3 regions of the Sanguibacter sp. Leaf3 genome follow, and region 2 is predicted to be linked to each of the others. Evidence: riboswitches for the same ligand, from Rfam matches in the RefSeq annotation. Region 2 holds a riboswitch; each other region holds the start of a gene.
What was found. A riboswitch is a leader RNA that binds a small molecule or an ion and turns the genes downstream of it on or off. The one in region 2 is predicted to bind S-adenosylmethionine.
Positions count from the first base shown of each region.

Region 1: another riboswitch for S-adenosylmethionine. It lies ahead of ASG53_RS01140 (rhodanese-like domain-containing protein); the one in region 2 lies ahead of ASG53_RS01585 (flavin reductase family protein).
Region 3: another riboswitch for S-adenosylmethionine. It lies ahead of ASG53_RS14310 (methylenetetrahydrofolate reductase); the one in region 2 lies ahead of ASG53_RS01585 (flavin reductase family protein).

Region 1 covers NZ_LMRH01000001.1:247,929-254,523, reverse strand. The annotation lists gene ASG53_RS01170 (FAD-dependent oxidoreductase) at 1-38, opposite strand, end outside; gene ASG53_RS01165 (hypothetical protein) at 552-1,445, shown strand; gene ASG53_RS01160 (pentapeptide repeat-containing protein) at 1,545-2,159, shown strand; gene ASG53_RS01155 (hypothetical protein) at 2,290-2,511, opposite strand; gene ASG53_RS01150 (hypothetical protein) at 2,499-2,894, opposite strand; gene ASG53_RS01145 (aminotransferase class V-fold PLP-dependent enzyme) at 3,244-4,674, opposite strand; SAM riboswitch class IV at 4,722-4,835, opposite strand; SAM riboswitch class I at 4,946-5,050, shown strand; gene ASG53_RS01140 (rhodanese-like domain-containing protein) at 5,057-5,488, shown strand; gene ASG53_RS01135 (O-succinylhomoserine sulfhydrylase) at 5,495-6,595, shown strand, end outside.
Region 2 covers NZ_LMRH01000001.1:350,627-357,221, forward strand. The annotation lists gene ASG53_RS01570 (dipeptide ABC transporter ATP-binding protein) at 1-4, shown strand, start outside; gene ASG53_RS01575 (rhodanese-like domain-containing protein) at 158-613, shown strand; gene ASG53_RS01580 (TIGR03086 family metal-binding protein) at 807-1,403, opposite strand; gene ASG53_RS01585 (flavin reductase family protein) at 1,710-2,234, opposite strand; SAM riboswitch class IV at 2,255-2,366, opposite strand; gene ASG53_RS01590 (hypothetical protein) at 2,434-3,762, opposite strand; gene ASG53_RS01595 (DUF1684 domain-containing protein) at 3,925-4,776, shown strand; gene ASG53_RS01600 (GNAT family N-acetyltransferase) at 4,773-5,387, shown strand; gene ASG53_RS01605 (GNAT family N-acetyltransferase) at 5,541-6,080, opposite strand; gene gdhA (NADP-specific glutamate dehydrogenase) at 6,313-6,595, shown strand, end outside.
Region 3 covers NZ_LMRH01000003.1:196,626-203,220, reverse strand. The annotation lists gene ASG53_RS14330 (helix-turn-helix transcriptional regulator) at 63-836, shown strand; gene ASG53_RS14325 (hypothetical protein) at 1,016-1,582, shown strand; gene ASG53_RS14320 (glycosyltransferase family 2 protein) at 1,579-2,340, shown strand; gene ASG53_RS14315 (PH domain-containing protein) at 2,373-2,912, shown strand; SAM riboswitch class I at 2,979-3,084, shown strand; gene ASG53_RS14310 (methylenetetrahydrofolate reductase) at 3,091-4,161, shown strand; gene metE (5-methyltetrahydropteroyltriglutamate--homocysteine S-methyltransferase) at 4,173-6,533, shown strand.

The DNA of each region.
Region 1 (6,595 bases), 100 kb from region 2:
CCTGCCTGACCAGCCCCGATCACGACGACGTCGTACACGTGCACTCCTTGGTTGAAGGTTCAAGCACTACGGTAACCGCGTCGGTCCACCGGATGTTCCCGGCCAGCTGGAGAACACACGGCGCCGACAGACAGTCGCCTGCGATCTAGCCATACCTCTGAACGAGTGCGAAGACACTGCAGGCGCCGCCAGCCTCGACGAACAAGGGCGTAGAGGAGCGACCCGCACCGTCACCGAGCCGGGTTGGCGAGCCGGTCCAGACAGCCCTCGTCTCATCTCTCACCCATGACCTTCGTCCCGCTTCGTGACCTCTATCCCGATTACGGTTTTACCGCACCATCCGCCATCTCTCCGTCCAGAGCGCGACGACCGAGGCCAGCCCCACCCCTCGAGCCGCCACCCATGACCCAGAAGAGGAAAGTTGCTACTTACCTTCTTTCGCGACCACCTCTGGGACATCGTTTTCCTCTTAGGATCCACGTCCCTGACGGCCGCATTCGGTGCCCTGGTCGGCAGGCTCCAGAAACCTCCCGCAGACAGGGCGGGTCCCGATGCAGAACTTTGACGGCACGAGCCTGGCTTTTACCATTCTCGGCATCCTCCTCGGCACCCCTATCGCCCTAGCATTCTCGCCGTTGCTCGGGGGGCACGGACACGGTCGAGTCTCCCTCAACAGCGCAGTGGCACACTCCCTCGCGACGACCGATTGGCACGTCGTCGCAAGAATTCGAGCACAGTTCCCTTCAGGCGGCAGCACCAAGACGAGGACGAACGATGAAGAACTCGCGGCAGCCCTCGTCGCCCTCGTCGTCCTCGTGACTATCGTGACCGCGTACGTGAGAAACGCAGTCCTCATCGCGGGGCTGATGGCAGGACTCTCAATCCTGGCCACGGTCGTAGTCACTATCACCTTCACCGTGCTGTGGTGCCGCGGCGCAGTGGACGGCAGAGGCATCGCCGCGCGCCTCGCAGCCGTCTATATTGCAGTGATCGCCGGAGTCCTCTCAGCACTCTGGCTCGTCGAGCCTCCGCTCCACGCGGACGCTCTGGACGCCCTGGACGCCCTGGCGACAGCTCTACGCGATGGTGGCTCCATCTTCGATGCCGATGGCGTGCACGTCGGAGTCATCGTGACCCAGATGTTCGCAGCCCTATTCACGTTCGGCCTGCTCATAGCCTGCATCGCACTTGGCCTAGGCTCGGTCGCCGCGGTGTACGTGCACTCCAGCAGTCGACCGCGCTGGCTCTGGAAGTTTGCTTTCTGGACCAATCGGTGGGCGATGCACGCATTGACGTGGTGGACACTATTCATCCTTGCCTCTTTGTCCTTGATCATGACCAGCGGACTGGGATTCGACTGGTTGACGAGTGCATTCGCCTGGATCAACGAGAGGATCGACGCCCTGCTTCCTGCGACACCGGCTCCGGCTCCGGCTCCGAACTAGGCCAGCGCGGCGCGTCTCGATGGCGCAGCATCACCGAGCGTCCCAGGGCCCCGACTCGCGGACACATCGGCTGTCAGGCGCTCGTGAGAGGCTGGTCGCATGCCTGAACCGGACACCCTCGGCACCGCCGCAGCCTTCAGCCCAGAGGCCTATGTCGAGGTCCTGACCTTCGACGGGACCGACCTGAGCGGCATCGACGCCGTCGACTCCCGCATCATCGAGTGCAGCTTCACCGGGACGGACCTGTCGGGCGCCGAGCTCGCCTCGTCACGCGTGAGCGACTGCTCCTTCGACACGGTCAACGCAGCGACCCTCGACATCTCGAGCGGCGACTGGCAGGACACCCAGGTCCGCGCGAGCCGCCTCGGCGGCGTCCAGGCCTACGGCTCGCAGTGGTCGCGCGTCGCCTTCCACGGCACCAAGATCGACTACCTCAACCTGCGCGAGGCCCGCCTCGCGGACGTCACCTTCACCGACTGCGTGATCGGAGAGCTCGACCTCTCCTCGGCGCGCGGCACCCGGATGAGCTTTGTCGGGACGCGCATCGCCCAGCTCACCCTGAGCCGGGCAACCCTGACCCGGACCGACCTGCGCGGCGCGGAGCTCGGTCAGCTGACAGGCATCGCGGGCCTCAAAGGCACGACGGTCAGCACCGACCAGTTCCTCGACCTCGCCCCGCTGCTCGCGGCACACCTAGGCATCTCGATCCAGTGAGACCGGAACGCCAGGTCGCCCCGACCGCTGGAGCGCGCTCTCGACACTCACTGAGGGCATCAGACGCAGAGCCGAGTCCCGTCTCCGCGAACCACAGCCAGAGCTGTCCAGCCCCTCGGAAGTCTGAGGCTCAGCGCCTGCCACCGAGATGTCGTCGAACGAGCACCCACGCGATCAAGAGGGCCGACGCGACCACCACCGCACCGGAGAGGACCTGGAGGTAGGTCACGACCGGGCTGGCCGAGCCAGCCGCAGCGGCGCCCGGGACGACAAGCAGGATCACGAGCCCAGCGACGAGGCTCTGGCGGCGCCCGGCCACGAGGGCGGCGACCTCGCGCCCTAGCTGACGCACTTGGACCCCTTCCCCACGGCAAGCTCGAGACGGGACGGGCACAGACCGTTGAGCGCGATGTATGTAGCGCCTGCGACGAGGAGTCCCGCAACAGCTGCGCACGCAGGAATTCCGACACCCGGGATCGCGCAAACCAAGATGCCCAGGCTCGTGGCACCCCCGCCGGCGAGCACGGCCTGGTCAGTCCGGTTGAGATAGACGTAGAACGTCCATCCGAGCCCGACCGAGAGCCTAGAGGTCCGCTGCCCTTCGATGAGGGGCGCCTGATCGACGTCGTCCGGGACCGAGACGATGAGGCTCCCGGATCCGAAAGGAACGAGCTGGGCTCCGCCACCTCCCGCCTCCGTCGCCGCGAACTCCGCGACAGGAAGCTCATCGAACACTGGTGACTCGGTTGCCGTCGCAGGCGACACAAGGCCAACTGTCATCAAACCCGCGACGACCAAACCGGCTATGGACTTCTTGATATTACGGATCTTGTGCCTCCAATATACGCAAGTCATCATTGACCTGCTATAAGTGACACTACACCTAAAAAGGACTTTCAAGCGCACGGGCGGCTCCACCGGGTATTAAGCGCACGCGACGAAGCCTGCCGGGTGGACCCGCCGGCACGGCTCCGCCCCGGCCGGGTGGACCAGCCGGGGCGGAGTGCCGGGCGGGCTCCAGGAGCGCCCGCGGCGGCGAGCACGGCACGCAGCCGTGAGATCGTGACGGTCAGGCAGGCAGCGCTCAGGCGTCGACGAGCGATCCTGCGCGCGCAGCCGAGGCCTGCGGCTCCGGGACAGGGCCGCAGCCGGCAGCCCCTGCGATGAACCCAGCCGCAGCCGTGGCGATGAGACCAGACAGACCGGATCCCTCAGGCAGCGGACGCGGGTCGTCGGCGACGGTCCAGCAGGCGTCGACGATCTCGTAACGAGCAGTCGGGCCGTCAGTCACGTAGGTCTCGAGGGCGGCGACCAGACGGTCGACCTCCTCCTGCGTGGTCCCGACGCCCACGCTGGCCCGCACGGCACCCGAGGCGTAGCCGAGCCGGGCGAGGAGCGGGTGGGCGCAGAAGCGACCGTCGCGCACGCCGATCCCGTGCTCGGCCGAGAGGTAGGCAGCCACGAGGCCCGGGTCGTGCCCGACGACCGAGAAGGTCACCACGCCGACAGGGTCGGACGCGTCGGCCCAGGCCCGGACCACCTGGACGCCCGGGATGGACTCGAGGCCGCTCACCAGGCGCTCGCGCAGGTAGGCCTCGTGCGCCTCGAGCGTGCCCGCGGGCAGCGACGCGAGGGTCTCGCAGGCCGCGGCGAGGGCCACGGCGCCGATGACGTTCGGCGAGCCGGCCTCGTGCCGCGCCGGGGCGTTCGTCCACTGCACCTGGTCGAGGTCGACCTGGCGGACAGCCCCACCACCGGCGAGATAGGGCGTCCCGGCGTCGAGCCAGTCGCGACGGCCCACGAGGGCCCCCGACCCGAAGGGCGCGTACGTCTTGTGGCCCGAGTAGGAGATGTAGTCGACCCCGGTCTCGGCGAGCGAGAAGCGGCGGTGCGGCACCAGCTGAGCGCCGTCGATCGCGACGCGAGCCCCGGCCTCGTGGGCGATCGCGACCACGTCGGCGACAGGCAGCAGCTCGCCGGTGACGTTCGACGCCCCGGTGAGCGCGAGCAGCGCGTAGGGCGCCCGGGCGAGCTCGGCCCGGATCGCCTCGAGGGTCTCAGCCACGGTCTCCGCACCGTGCAGCACCGTCGCGCCGCCGGCCGACCGCTGCCACGGGAGGAGGTTGGCGTGGTGCTCGACGTCGAGGACGAGCACCCGGCCAGGCCTGCCGTCAGCGTCGGCCGGGACGCAGCCGGCGAGCAGGTTGAGCGAGTCTGTCGTGTTGCGCGTGACGACCGTGACGTCGTCGGGCCGGGCACCGACGAAGGCGCCGATGGTCTGGCGCGAGGCCTCGTAGAGGGCCGTCGACACCTGCGAGAGGTAGCCCGCGCCGCGGTGCACGGAGGCGTAGAGCGGCAGCACCTGGGTGACGCGGTCGGCGACGGCCTGGAGCGCCGGGGCGCTCGCTGCGCAGTCGAGGTTGGCGTAGGTGACCGTCCGGCCGTCGACGAGCGGGACGAGGGTGTCCGAGCCGACGACGGGCAGGCAGGACTGGGCTTCATGGGTGGCAGACATAGATCCTCCAGGACGTGGTGGGGATCGACGCACCTGGGTTCGACCGATTCCCGCGCTTGCCGGAGACCATCTGGTTCCGGCCAGGTCGTCACCCGGGGCACCCCACCGCGGAGGAGGGTTGCCGGCCAGCAAACCGGGGTTACGCGCTGGCACTCATGACCTGCGTCAAGGATTGGCGAGGTTTCCGGGGGTGTCAATCAGCGAGCGCAGTCTGTCTTGCATGCTGGACGGGCTGTCTCATTCTGGGGGTCGGGGGTGATGCTCAGAGGGACAACCATCCAGAGCGGCTGAGTGACCTGGCACGACGACGCCGCAGCAACCCCTCCGACGAGCTCGACGTCGGGGCGAGGGTGCTACCGCCACGGACCGATGGAGGCATGACATGAGCTACGCAGGCGACCTCACCCCGCAGCAGGCCTGGGACCTGCTCGAGACCACCCCCGACGCCGTCCTCGTCGACGTGCGCACGGTCGGCGAGTGGCAGCAGATCGGCGTCCCCGACCTCTCCCCGCTCGACGGTGACCGCGAGGTCGTCTTCACCGAGTGGGCGACGGCCTTCGGCCCCAACCCGCGCTTCCTCGACCAGCTGGCCGAGGCCGGCCTCACCCCGGGTGACGGCCGCCCGGTGATCTTCCTGTGCCGCTCGGGCAACCGCTCGATCGGTGCGGCGGTCGACGCGACGGCAGCCGGCTTCGGTCCGTCGTACAACGTGCTCGAGGGTTTCGAGGGCGACACGGACCTCTCCGGTGGGCGGACCGTCAACGGCTGGCGCCTGCGCGGCCTGCCGAGCACCACCTACACCGCCGGGGAGTGAGCCTCGATGACGACCACCCCTGAGAGCACGGCCGGCACGTCCGCCGCAACCGTCCCGTCATCCGACCCGGCTCGCCCTCCGCGCACGGTCCGTGCCGCGACCGCCGCTGTCCGCGGCGGCCAGGTCCGCTCCGAGTTCCAGGAGACCTCAGAGCCGATCTACCTCACCCAGGGCTACGTCTACGCGCAGGCCGCCGACGCCGAGGCCGCCTTCAAGGGCGAGACCGACCGCTTCATCTACTCCCGCTACGGCAACCCGACGGTCCACATGTTCGAGGAGCGCCTGCGACTCCTCGACGGCGCCGAGGCCTGCTACGCGACGGCGACAGGCATGTCCGCAGTCTTCACCTCCCTCGCGGCCCTCGTGAAGTCCGGGTCGCGCATCGTCTCGGCCCGAGCGCTCTTCGGGTCGACGGTCGTGATCTTCGACGAGATCTTCGCCGACTGGGGCGTCACGGTGGAGTACGTCGACGGCCACGAGACCGAGCAGTGGGAGGCGGCCCTGGCCACCCCGGCCGACGTCGTCTTCTTCGAGACCCCGTCCAACCCGATGCAGGACATCGTCGACGTCGAGCGGGTCTGCGAGCTCGCGCACGCCGCCGGCGCTGTCGTCGTCCTCGACAACGTCTTCGCGACGCCGATCCTGCAGAAGCCCTTCGAGCTCGGCGCCGACGTCGTGGTGTACTCGGCCACCAAGCACATCGACGGGCAGGGCCGCGTGCTCGGCGGGGCTATCCTCGGGTCGAAGGAGTACATCGAGGGACCTGTCCAGAAGTTCATCAGGAACACCGGACCCTCGCTCAGCCCCTTCAACGCCTGGGTGCTGCTCAAGGGACTCGAGACCTTGCCGATCCGTGTCGCGGCGCAGACCGCCGCAGCGCTGCGGGTCGCCGAGCACCTCGAGACGCTGCCGGGGATCACCCGGGTCCGCTACCCGTTCTTGCCGTCGCACCCGCAGCACGAGCTCGCCCGCAAGCAGCAGACCGGCGGCGGGACCGTCGTCACCTTCGACCTCGCTGTCCCCGAGGGCACCGACCCGGAGTCGGCCAAGAAGCGCACCTTCGCCTTCCTCGACGCCCTCGAGGTCATCGACATCTCGAACAACCTC
Region 2 (6,595 bases):
CTGAGGAGAGACCGAGCCCACCGGCACGGTCAGCACTGCCTGCCCGACCGCTCTGCCCGCCTGACCGCTCTGCCCGCCTGACCGCTCTGCCCGCCTGACGACAGCCGGCACGACCGGCCCTGCCCCCTGACCGACCAGCACCGAGAGGATCCCCACCATGACTCGCACGACGCCCCACCAGGACACCCCTGCCGACACCTCACCCGCGCCCTCGTCCAGAGATGACGAGGCACTTGCCGCCGCGCGCGGGCTCGCGCCGCTCGTCAGCCCGCAGGACGCTGCCAGCCACCTCGCCTCAGGTGGCCTGCTGCTCGACGTGCGCAGCGCCGCAGGTCGAGCGACCACAGGGGCGATCGAGGGCGCCCGCATCACCGATCGCGCGGACCTCGGACCGGAGCTCGACCCGACCGCCACAGCGTCGGCCCTCGCCGCCGCAGGCCACGGCGCCGCTCTGCCGGTGTCCCTCGACACCCCGATCGTCGTGGTCTGCGGCTCGGAGCGAGGGTCTGGTCCTGTCGCGGCGGAGCTCATCGCCCGTGGCTACACCGACGTGCGCCAGGTCGAGGGCGGAGCACCAGGCTGGGCTGCGGCGGGGCTGCCGCTCACGTCGTGAGGGCGGAGGGCGGAGCGCGGAGGAGCCGGAGGACGGGCTCGCTGTGCTCTCGCCGTCGCTCTTGCCGGTGGTCTGGTCTGTGCGCAGCCGACGGTCCACCGGCAGGGGTCCTGAAGGTGCGCTGATCGCCCTCGAGAGCAGCCTCGCTGCTGAGTCCGCGCCAGTCGTCGAGGACCGTGCGCCGGGTGGAACCTCACTCGTCAGGCGTCCTGCCCGAGAGGATGAGGATGCGCTCGATGGTGCTCCGGTCAGGTGTCACAGCGTGCCGGACCTGCCCGAAGGCCTTCCCGGTGCCGCGTGCCGACCCGGGGAGCAGCTCGAGGCGGCGCAGGACGAGCGCAGCCACTGTCGGGTCGACCTCCCACTCGAACCCGAGAGTCCGCGCCAGGTCCCAGGTGTGGATCACCGTGTCGCACAGCTGCATGCCGTAGAGGTCGTCGATGCTGCGAGCCCCCGGTACTCCCGGGACCTCCCGCACCTGGGACTCGTCGTCGGTGGAGGCAAAGGCATCCTCCATGTCTCTGGCGGTGCGCCTGTACGCGTGATCGAAGCCGTGGTGGGCCATGTCGCCGGCGGGAGGCACCGACGCGAAGTCGGGCGAGGCGTCCGGGGCCCTAGGTGCTCCCGTGAGGGCCTGGGCGAAGGCGAGGTTCTCGTCGAGCAGGTGGTGGTAGAGATTCTTGACGTCCCACTCCTCGCACGGCGTCGGGGACGTCAGGTCGCCGGAGGTGACCTCCGACAGATATGACGCGAGCTGCTCGGTGGCTGTGTGCAGAGCGGAGATGTCCACTGTCCAACCTCTCCGACGTCGATCCGTGGTCGGCTGTTTGGCCTCCGGGGGTTCTCGCCAAGTTATCGCACCTATGGTGCAATAGTCCAGATCGTGGTTGTCGGCACGTCACGGCACGTCACGGCATGGCGAGGCGACGCCGAGCGAGAGCGCTGAGCGTCGCCGCCGGTGAGTGTGGGAGAGGTCTCGTGGCGTAACCGTCGACGTCTGACGGACGGCTGCGCCCTCGCGCACCGGTCGGCGCACGAGGGCACGGTGGCCGCGCGGTGGGTAGGCGGTGGCGCGGCCTCAGGGGCGGAGCTCGGCTCAGATCGCCGTCTGGTCCCCGATGCGGTGGTACGTCCTGTCGTGGAACACCAGCGGGGTGGCGTCGGTGCGGGTCTGGGACTCGATGGCCCGGACGGAGACGAGGAAGCTCTCGCCGACGGGCGTGCGCTCGAGGATCCTGCCGCGCAGCCAGGTGACGGCCCCGTCGATCACGGCCTCGCCGCTCGGGAGCTCGGTCCAGCCGCCTGCGGCGAAGCGGTCGATGCCGCTCGTCGCGAAGCGTGCCGACACGTCGTCCTGGTCCTGGGAGAGGAAGCTGACGGCCAGGGTGTCGGCCTCGGCGAGCGCGGCCCACGACGACGACGTCCCGGCGATCGAGAAGGCGAGCAGCGGCGGTGCCGCGGACACCGAGATGACCGAGGTCGCTGTGAAGCCCACGTGGCCGTGGGGTCCACGCAGGGTCACGACGGCGACGCCAGCTGGATGCTGGCGGAACACGGTCTTGAACTCGTCGGGGGACAGGTGGGTGTCGAGGTCGGCGAGACGCTCGTCCTGGATGGTCATGTGCAGTCCTTCGGTGGTCTGTCGTCGGCTTGCCGGTCCCGGGGGACCAGCCAGGTCATCTCCCGGAGCACCCCGCCATGACGATGGGGTTGCTGTCCGACCAGCCGGGGCTTCGCGTCGGTTCTCGTGACCTTGAGTGACCGGTATAGCAACGGCTCGCGTCCTGTCATCGGCTTTCCCAGAACGTCTCACCATCTGGTCAGGGGGTGGTGCTCGGGGTGGACGCCGGGGTGCTGCCCGGTCGCTCGGGCTGCGCCTCGGCCGGAGCTCCACCTGGTACCTCGCCAGGAGCAGTCTCGAGCGTCCCCTCCGGTGCCCCTCCGACCTCGGCGACGCTCACCGTCCACGTGCGGCTCGGACCGAAGCCGGTGACGGCTGTGCCACCCTCACCCACGTCGACGTACCGCAGGCTCAGCGTGTGCGACCCCGCAGACGGGCCGCGCCAGACGAGGTCCTCCCCGCCCGCCACCCTGTGGAGCTCGCCCGTCGGCGTCCCGTCGACGCTCAGCTGCACGAGCTCTCCGGCGGTCCCCTCGACCCGCAGGGGGACGTCGCCCCCGTCGGGGGCCTCGATCACCTCGCCGTCGGTCGGCGCTGCCAGGACGGGACGGTCGAAGGTCCACGAGAGCGCCGTGGACGCCTCGGACTCGGAGCCTGTCGTCTCGTCGCGGGCGTGCGCGGCGACGGTCAGGGCGTCCGTCGAGGTGAGGCACGCTGCTGGGGCTCCGGTCAGCTCCCCGCACACCTGCGCAGACCAGGCGCCCGAGGTGTCTGCGACGGCTGTCGCCAACGAGTCACCCGAGGTGGTCGTCACGACGACCGTGGCACCCGGCTCGGCCGCCCCTGAGACCGTGGGGAAGGTGATCAGCACAGTGCCTGCCGCCGGTCCGGTGAGTGTCGGCACCCTGGGCCCGGCGGGCTCAGAGGGACCTGAGGGCGGTGTACCCGGCGCGACGACGTCGGGCACCGGTGCCAGGGGCGGAAGCGTAGGCAGGGGAGGCAAGGTCGCGACGGGCTCGGGTGCCGGGTCGGGCTGAGCCGGCTCGGGCAGGTCGTCCCACTCGATCACCGGTGGCTCTGCGGACGGGGGCAGGTCGACCGTCGGTGCGTCCTCAGGGTCGCCCACAGGCGCGTCACCGTCGGGTGCGTCGACCGGCGCCGTCGTCGACGCGACGCCCGGGAGCGCGGACGTCGGTGCGGCAGTCACGACCCCTGCAGGGCTCCCGGCCGTGGGTGGAGGTGAACCCGCCCCGATCGCGATCCCCGTCGAGACCACGGCGAGCCCGGCGACCGCTGCGACGACGAGGCCGACAGGACGGGCGACGACGCTCGTCCTCGGTGCACCGGCACCCCAGCGCCCGCCTCGTCCGGTGCGCGGGCTCGCGTCGTCGACCGGCGTGCCGTGGCGCGGTCCCTGCGCGGATCTCTCCGCCGGTCCCTGCGCCGGCTCGGGCGTCGGTCTCTGTGCCGCTGTGTGCGTCGAGCTGTCCGTCGATCTGTGCGTCGAACCCTGAGGGTCGGTGCTCACGTCGTCTCTTCTCTGCGTCTGATGCCGCATCCTGCCTACCACAGAGCGGGTGAGAGGCACAGGCCCTCGCCTGTGAACAAGGCGTGGAGGAGCCCTCCTGCTGTGCTGAGTCCCACACTCTGGACGCCCTCGCGGCGCGGTCCGGAGCGGCAGAATGGTGGGATGACGACGAGCACCAGCCCCGCGCCGGGCGACGCGGGCAGCACCGCGACGCCGAGCCCCCGCGATCTCTGGGTCGCGTGGCGCGCCGAGCGCGACGCCGGCCTGGCCGAGCACCACGGCTGGCTGACGCTCACCGCACTCCACCAGCTCACCGACGTCCCGACGGCCTACGCCCAGCTCCCGGGGCGCTGGTGGGCGGACCGCCACGGCATCCACGTCGAGGTCACGGCCGCCGACGGTCTGCGCGCGGGCGACACGAGCGCCGGGCGCGCAGTCGAGGACGAGCCCTTCGAGGGTGTCCACTCCGTCGACGTGTCCACGGCCGGCTCGACCATCGCCGCGATCGTCCCCGGCGACGTCGCCGTCGAGGCGGGCATCCGCAGCGGTCGACCGATCCTGCGGGTCCGCGACCCCCGTGCGCCCATGGCCACAGGCTTCACAGGCGTGCCGACCTTCGACTACGACCCGTCCTGGGTGCTCGAGGCCCCGGTCCGCTGGTACGCGCAGCCCGAGCCCGCCGTCGTCGGCGCAGCCCAGCCCGGCTTCAGCCACGAGGTCACCGTCACCGGCGAGGTCGACCTCGCCCGCGACGGCCAGAGCGTCACCCTGCGCCTCGTCGGAGACGCACCCGGCAGCGCCTCGCTGCTGTTCACCGACACGTCGGAGGAGACCCCCGCCTGGCGCTCGCTGACCGTCGACACCGCAGGCGAGACCGAGGGCACCGTCGTGCTCGACCTCAACCGTGCCTACGACATGCCGTGCGCCTTCAGCGACTTCGGCACCTGCCCGCAGCCCGTCGAGGGCAACGACGTGCCCTTCGCCGTCACCGCAGGGGAGTGTCGCGTCCGATGAGCACCGACAGCGTGATCGCCGGCGGCCGCCTGGACGGCCCGCACCACGGGTTCGAGGTCCGCTCGGTCCACATGAGCGACGCCCTGGTCCAGCCCCTCCTCGACGACCTCGAGCGCACCTACCTGCGCCTCTACGCGTCGCTCCTCGGCGAAGAGGTCCTGCGCGAGGAGATGGCCCACTACAGCCCCGAAGAGTTCGTGGCCCCCGACGGCGACTTCGTCCTGGTCCTCGACGACGGTGTCCCCGTCGCGGGCGGCGCGTTCCGCCTCTCGGTCGAGCCCGAGCTCGGTGACCCGAGGTTCTCCCTGTACCCGGAGGCCGAGCGCGGCACCGACGGGCGCACGGTCGCACCGACGGCCGAGCTCAAGCGAATCTGGACCCACGACCAGCACCGTCGCCGCGGCCTGGCCCGCATCGTGCTCACCGAGCTCGAGGACCGTGCCGCCGCTGCGGGGTACAGCCGCATCTACCTCACGACAGGGTCACGCCAGCCCGAGGCCGTCGGGCTCTACCTGCGGACCGGGTACACCGCGCTCTTCGACACCCACGTGGTGCGCACAGACGCAGACGGCCCGCTCGCCTTCGAGAAGTGGATGCTCCCACCGGTCTGACCGGGCTTGGCGCAGGTCGTCGACCGAGACGCTCGCGGACGAGGCGCCTGCCGACCGGCTCAGGCCCCCCCACGGACTGCCCGCCTGCTCCGGGGTCCGTCGGTCTGCCCGCGGAGCACCGGTCCCCACACGGGCGCGCTCGTGCGGTGGATCTCAGCCGACGGTCTTGCGGAGGATCTCCATGCGCAGGTCGTCGCGCTGGGGCAGCCCGAAGCGCTCGTCGCCGTAGGGGAAGGCCTTGTGCTCGCCGGTGCGGGTGTACCCGCGGCGCTCGTAGAAGGCGAGCAGCTCGGTACGCGCGTCGAGCACAGTCATCTCGACCGTGGTGACGCCCCACTCGGCGGCCATGAACCTCTCCGCCTCCGCGATGATCTCCTTGCCGAGGCCCTGACCCTGGCCGCTCGGGCGCACGCAGAACATGCCGAGATACCCGGTCGTCGGACCTGTGCGGCGCACGTGCACGCATCCGTCGACAGCGTGGTCCGAGCCGTCGAGGTGAGCGGCCAGCACGACGCTGTCGGGGGCGCGCAGGTCGGCGAGCAGCAGCACGGCGTCGATCCGCTGCCCCTCGAGCAGGTCCGCCTCGGTGGTCCAGCCCTGGCGGCTCGAGTCCCCCCGATAGGCGGAGGTGACGAGGTCGACGAGGTCTGCGACGTCGTCTTCGGTCGCGCGGCGGAAGGTCAGCGTGGGCACCCGACCGACCTTACCCGCGAGGTCGGGCCGTAGGCAGACGCATGGGAAGACGCGTGGGCCGGCGCGTGGGCAGGGCCGTCCGCACGTGCTCGAGCGGGCCTCTCCGAGGTGTCTGTCCACCGGCCGAAAGGCCCCCCTGAGCACTCCCGCGCCGGGGGTACTCTGGCGACGCCAACTGGCACCCGCGTCCCAGATCCGCCGTCCGCGGCGCTCGACGAAGGAGAACCACCTGATGGAAGGCCAGCTCGCGCCCGTGTTCGACGAGGTCCTGCGACGCAACCCCGGCGAGGTCGAGTTCCACCAGGCGGTCCGTGAGGTCTTCGACTCTCTCGCCCCGGTCCTCGCGAAGAACCCGCAGTACGCCGACGCCGCCGTGCTCGAGCGGATCTGCGAGCCCGAGCGCCAGATCATCTTCCGGGTGCCGTGGGTCGACGACTCGAACCGCGTGCAGATCAACCGCGGCTTCCGCGTCGAGTTCAACTCGGCCCTCGGCCCGTTCAAGGGCGGTCTGCGCT
Region 3 (6,595 bases), on a different contig from region 2:
GAGCCGCTGAGGTGTGGGATACCCTCGGTCCAGAGACTGTGTCGGCGGAGGGGGGGACAACCGTGTCACCGGGACACGATGCACTGCCCTCGCCCGACGGCGTCCCACCGCCGACCGGTGCGCTCCCGACTCTCGACGGTCCCCCCGGGTCGGTCTTCTCGGGGTCCGGGGTCGAGACCCTCACGGCGACCCAGACCATCTTCGACCTGCTCTCCGAGCTCATCGCGACCTCGACCACCAGCCTGTGGGGCGCGCACCCCGGGGCCGGCTTCGGCGCAGACCACATCGACACGTGGTGGGGGCCGGTGTCCGAGATGGCCGGCCGCGACGTCGAGGTCCGCACGATGCTCCAGCACAGCACCCGCACCCAGACCGCCACGCAGAGCTATGCCGCGCTCGCCCTCCCCGCCGGGGTGCTGATCCGCACGGTCCCGATGATCCCCGCGCGCACCCTGATCTTCGACGGCGTCGTCGCGATGGCGACACGCTTCGTCGAGGGCCGCTCGGCCGGTGCCCTCGTGATCCACGAACCGGGTCTCGTCGCGTACCTGGAGCGCGGGTACGACGCCGAGTGGGCGCTCGCTCAGGACTTCCCGGCGCTCGTCGACGCCGAGGGGCGTCCTGTCGAGATCGACCAGACCGCACGGACCGTGCTCGCGCTGCTCGCCGACGGCCACAAGGACGAGGTCGTCGCCCGCCGGCTCGGGTGCTCGGTCCGCACGGCGCGCCGGCACATCTCCTCGCTCATGGAGCTGCTCGAGTCGGGCAGCCGGTTCCAGGCCGGGGCACGAGCCGCCCAGGCCGGCCTGCTCGACCGAGACGCCCCGTTCGACTGACACGCTCAGGCGGCTGGCACGCTCAGCCCGGCTGGCACGCTCAGCCCGGCCGGCACGCTCAGCCCGACCGCCCGCTCCGCTCCTCAGGCACGCGGATCGGGCGTCGTCGAGGCCTCCCGTCAGCAGCGTCCACACGTCTCACCCGGCGCAGGACGGTCCCGCTGCCTAGAGTCGTCCGCGTGACCCCAGCCGACGCGCCCCCGCGGACCTCCCCCGCCGTCATCGCGGGGGACGTGGTCCGTGCGCTCGTCGCCGTGAGCATCGTCGTCGGCACTGTCCTCTACGGCCCTGTCGGCGCGGCGCTGCTGTCCCTCGTCCTGCTGGGCTCGGTCGTCCCGCGCGCCCTCGGCCTGCACGGCTACGGCGACCCGGCTCTCGGCCTGGTGCTCTCGGCTGCTGCATGGTCCGGGCTCCTCGACCTCTACGAGGCGGTGCCGTGGCTCGACCTCGTGATGCACCTGGTCGCCACAGCGGCCCTCGCGGCGCTCGTCTGGCTCGTCCTTCGCCGCACAGGCGCTGTCTCCGGTCCCGGCGAGGAGTCGCTGCGCCGCCCGAGGCTCGGCGTCGTCGTCTCGGTGACGGGGCTCGGCTCCCTGCTGGCGCTGCTGTGGGAGATCGGCGAGTGGGCCGGCGCGACCTACGTCGACGGCTCGATCAACGTCGGCTACACGGACACTGTCTCCGACCTCGCCGTCGGCACCCTCGGGGCCCTCGTCGCAGGCCTCGTCCTCGCGAGGCGCTCGTGACCCGCCGGCCCGGTGCTGCGGACATCACCGTCGTGGTCCCCGCGCGGGACGACGCGGCGCACCTCGCGCGGTGCCTCGACGCGCTCGCACGCCAGTCGCACCCGCCCTTCGAGGTGGTCGTCGTCGACAACGCCTCGACCGACACGACTGCCGAGGTCGCGCGGGCGGCCGGTGCTCGGGTCGTCCACGAGGACCGCGTCGGCATCCCGGCTGCGGCGTCCCGGGGCTACGACGCCGTCGAGGGCGGGATCATCGCGCGGTGCGACGCGGACAGCCTGCCCCCGGGCGACTGGCTCGCGCGGATCGCGTCGGTCTTCGACGCCGACCCGACGCTCAGCGCGGTGACGGGCGCCGGGACCTTCTACGACCTCCCGCCCGTGCGCGGCCACCTCGCGCGCGTCTTCTACATGCGCGGGTACTTCTGGGGGATGCGCGCGGCCGTCGCGAACGTGCCGCTGTGGGGCTCGAACATGGCGCTGCGCGTCTCGGCGTGGCACGGCGTGAGGCACCTGGTGCACAGGGACGACCCGCAGGTGCACGACGACACCGACCTGAGCTTCCAGCTCGGCAGCTCGGCGCGCGTCAGGTACGACCGCGCGCTGACCGTCGGGGTCTCCGGCAGGACCTTCCAGTCACCGGCGAGCCTGGCCCGCAGGTTCCGCTGGGCCCGACGCACCCTCGAGGTGAACTGGGCCGTCAGCCCGCCGTGGGAGCGCTGGACGCACAGGATGCTCGATCCCGCTCCCGACCGGGGATAGTGCCGGCGGGCGAGCGGTGCGAAGATTCCGGCATGGGAATCCAGAGCACTCTCGCCGAGGGCGAGCACGTCGTCCTCAACCTCCGCACCCACGTCAAGGCGCTGTTCGGGGCGATCGCGCTCTTCGTCGTGCTCCTCGCGGCCGCGGTCGCCCTCGTCGTGCTGCTCCCGGAGAGCTCCGCGCGCGGCTGGATCCTGCTCGCGGGTGGTGTCGTGCTGCTCGTGGTGCTCGTCGGCTGGGTGCTGCTGCCCTTCCTGCGGTGGGTGACCTCGCGCTACACGGTGACCAACCGTCGGCTCATCACCCGCAGCGGCATCCTCACGCGCACGGGTCGGGACATCCCGCTCTACCGCATCAACGACGTGTCCTACGAGAAGAGCCTCACCGACCGCCTGCTCGGCTGCGGCACCCTCGTCATCTCGGACGCGACGGACAAGGCGGGGGTCACGCTGCACGACGTCCCGCGGGTCGAGCAGGTCCAGGTGGTCCTCCACGACCTGCTCTTCTCGGCCGACGACGGCTCGGACGACGGCGAGTTCCCGCCCCGCGAGCCGCGTCGCCGTCTTCGCTGACGAGACGCCCGTCTCACTCCTCGGGCAGAGCCTGGACCGCCTGGTGGATGCCGTCTAGATTCAGGGACACCATCCAGAGCGGTTGAGAGTCCTGGCTCGACGACACCGCAGCAACCCCCCACTATGGAAGCCTCCTGATGGGTGCGGGTGCTAACGCCAGGTCCGATGGAGTGAACTCATGACGGCTTCCGACGTCCCACCGACCCCCGCCGGGGGCAGCTCCGCGACCGCCCCGCCGGGGCGGCCCGCAGCGCGCCCGTCCCGGCAGCGCCCGACGATCTCCTTCGAGCTCATGCCGCCCCGCAACCCTGCCGCGGCGCCGAAGTTCTGGAGCACGGTCGACCACCTGATCGCCGCCAGGCCCGACTTCGTGTCGGTCACCTACGGCGCAGCAGGTGGGGACCGGACCACCGCGCAGACCGTCGTGAGGCGCATCCTCGAGCACGCCCCGGTGCTGCCGATCGCGCACCTCACCTGCGTCGGCGCCTCCCGCGACAACGTCGCCGAGGTGATCGACGAGTTCCTCGCCGAGGGTGTCCGCAGCTTCCTCGCGCTCCGCGGCGACCCCCCGCGCGACCAGCCCGACTGGGAGCCGCACCCCGAGGGCATCAACTCGAGCGACGAGCTCGTCGCACTGCTGCGCGAGGTCGAGGCCCAGCGCTGCGCGGACGACCCCTCCTCCGCCCTGCGCTCGGCCGCCCGTCCGCTGACCATCGCCGTCGCGACCTTCCTCGACGGCAACGCGGCAGCCGGCACCACGCGGTCGCAGGAGGTGCAGCGGCTGCTCGAGAAGCAGCAGGCCGGCGCCGACTTCGCGATCACCCAGCTGTTCTACGAGGCCGACAGCTATGTCGGCTTCGTGGACGAGGCCCGGCGCGCGGGAGTCACCCTCCCGATCCTCGCCGGCCTGCTCCCCATGACCGACCCAGCGCGCCTCGCTCGGGTCGAGACCCTCACGGGCGTCCCCGCCCCGAGGGCCCTCGTCCGCGACCTCGAGTCCCTCGCCGACCCCGCCGCGCGGCACGCCCGCGGCATCCGGGCGTCGGTCGAGCTGGCCGAGGCCGTCCTCGCAGCCGGAGCCCCGGGCCTGCACGTCTACACCTTCAACAAGCACGAAGCCGCACTAGACCTGCTCGAGGGCGTACACCTCGGCGGCGGACCAGCGCACCCGGCACCTGCCGACGCTGGTCCCGACCTGGCCAGCGGGCCGTGGGTCGGCGCATCCCAACCAACCGCAGCACTGATCTAGAGGGATGACCCATGACGACACGTACTGAGCTCAGCTCTATCCAGCAGAACCCGACCTTTGTCACATTCCCGGCGGCGACCATCCTCGGCTACCCCCGCATCGGACCGCGCCGCGAGCTCAAGAAGGCCGTCGAGTCCTTCTGGGCCGGCCGCATCGACGCCGACCAGCTCGAGGAGACCGCAGCCTCCCTGCGCAAGGCGACCCGCGACCGTCTCGTGGCGCTCGGCCTCTCCGCGACCGACGGCGCCGTGCCCGAGACCTTCTCCTACTACGACCAGGTGCTCGACACCGCTGTGACCGTCGGGGCCGTCCCGCCCCGTTTCGCGACGGCCGACGGCGACCTCGACCTCGCCGGGTACTTCCGCGCGGCACGCGGCGAGGGCGACGACGCCCCGCTCGAGATGACCAAGTGGTTCGACACCAACTACCACTACCTCGTCCCAGAGATCGGGCCGTCGACGGCCTTCCGCCTCGCCTCCGACCGCGTGGTCCGACAGCTCACCGAGGCGCTGGCCGACGGCGTGACGACCCGGCCCGTCCTCGTGGGACCGGTGACCTTCCTGCTGCTGAGCAAGGCCGCCGACGACGCCCCCGCGGGCTTCGAGCCGCTCTCGCGCCTCGCAGACCTGCTCCCCGTCTACGTCGAGCTGCTCCGCGCTCTCGCCGCCGCCGGAGCCACGTGGGTCCAGCTCGACGAGCCGGGCCTCGTGACCGACACGATCGACGTGCCGCTCGGCGACGTCCTGACCGCGGTCACCAAGGCGTACACGGTGCTCTCGACCGACCTCGCCCGCCCCGAGCGCCCGGCGATCCTGCTCGCCGCCCCCTTCGGCGACCTCCAGGAGGCGCTGCCCGTCGTCGCCGGGACCGACGTCGAGGCCCTCGCGATCGACCTCGTCAAGGGCTCCGCACCCACCTCGCCCGTCCGCGGCCTCGAGACCAAGACCCTCGTCGCCGGGGTCGTCGACGGCCACAACATCTGGCGCGCCGACCTCTCCGCGAGGCTCGAGGTGCTCGAGGCCCTCGAGGGCCTCGGCGCCGGGGCAGTCGCCGTCGGCACGTCGACGTCGCTCCAGCACGTCCCGCACGACGTGGCCGACGAGCCCACGCTCGACCCGACCCTCGCGACGTGGCTCGCCTTCGCCGACCAGAAGGTCACCGAGGTCGTCACCCTGGCAGAGGGCCTGCGCGAGGGCCGCGAGGCCGTGCACACCGAGCTGCTCGCCGCGAGCGAGGCCGCGGCCTCGCGGGCCACAGCCGCCGGCGTTGCCGTGGCCGCGGTCCGCGAGCGCACAGCCGCGCTGACCGAGGGCGACTTCCACCGCGGTCCGGCCCAGGAGCGTCGCGACGCCCAGCAGGAGCGCCTGAACCTGCCGCTGCTGCCGTCGACCACGATCGGCTCGTTCCCGCAGACCGTCGAGATCCGCAAGGCCCGTGCCGCGCACGCCAAGGGTGAGCTGTCCCTCGAGGCCTACGAAGACGCGATGCGCGCCGAGATCCAGCAGGTCGTCGAGCTGCAGGAGCGCATCGGCATCGACGTGCTGGTGCACGGCGAGGCCGAGCGCAACGACATGGTGCAGTACTTCGCCGAGCTGCTCGACGGCTTCGCCGTGACGCAGAACGGGTGGGTGCAGTCCTACGGCTCCCGCTGCACACGCCCGTCGATCCTCTGGGGAGACGTGTCGCGCCCGGCGCCGATGACGGTCCGCTGGACCGAGTACACGCAGTCGCTGACGTCAAAGCCCGTCAAGGGCATGCTCACCGGGCCGGTGACGATCATGGCCTGGTCCTTCGTCCGCGACGACATCCCGCTCGGCGAGACCGCCAACCAGATCGGTCTGGCCCTGCGCGACGAGATCGCCGACCTCGAGGCTGCGGGCATCGCGATCATCCAGGTCGACGAGCCTGCGCTGCGCGAGCTGCTCCCGCTGCGCCGCGCCGACCAGCCGGCGTACCTCGACTGGTCGGTCGGGTCCTTCACGCTGTCGACCGCGGGAGTCCGCCCGGACACCCAGATCCACACGCACCTGTGCTACTCGGAGTTCGGCGAGGTCATCGGCGCGATCGACGCCCTCGACGCCGACGTCACGTCGATCGAGGCGGCCCGCTCGCGGATGGAGATCTTGCCCGACCTCCAGGCCTCCGGGTTCTCCCGCGGGGTCGGTCCGGGTGTCTACGACATCCACTCGCCGCGCGTCCCGTCGCAGGAGGAGGTCACCGAGCTCCTCGAGCTCGCCGTGAAGTCCGTCGACCCGGCGCTGCTCTGGGTCAACCCGGACTGCGGTCTCAAGACCCGCGGCTACGCCGAGACGACCCCGTCCCTCGAGCACCTCGTGGGCGCGGCTCTCGCGGTACGCAACCAGCTGGGCTGATGGCAGCAGCGGTCGGCCGGCTGACAGCAGGAGCGTCGGCTGGCTGACCGCAACAGCGGTCG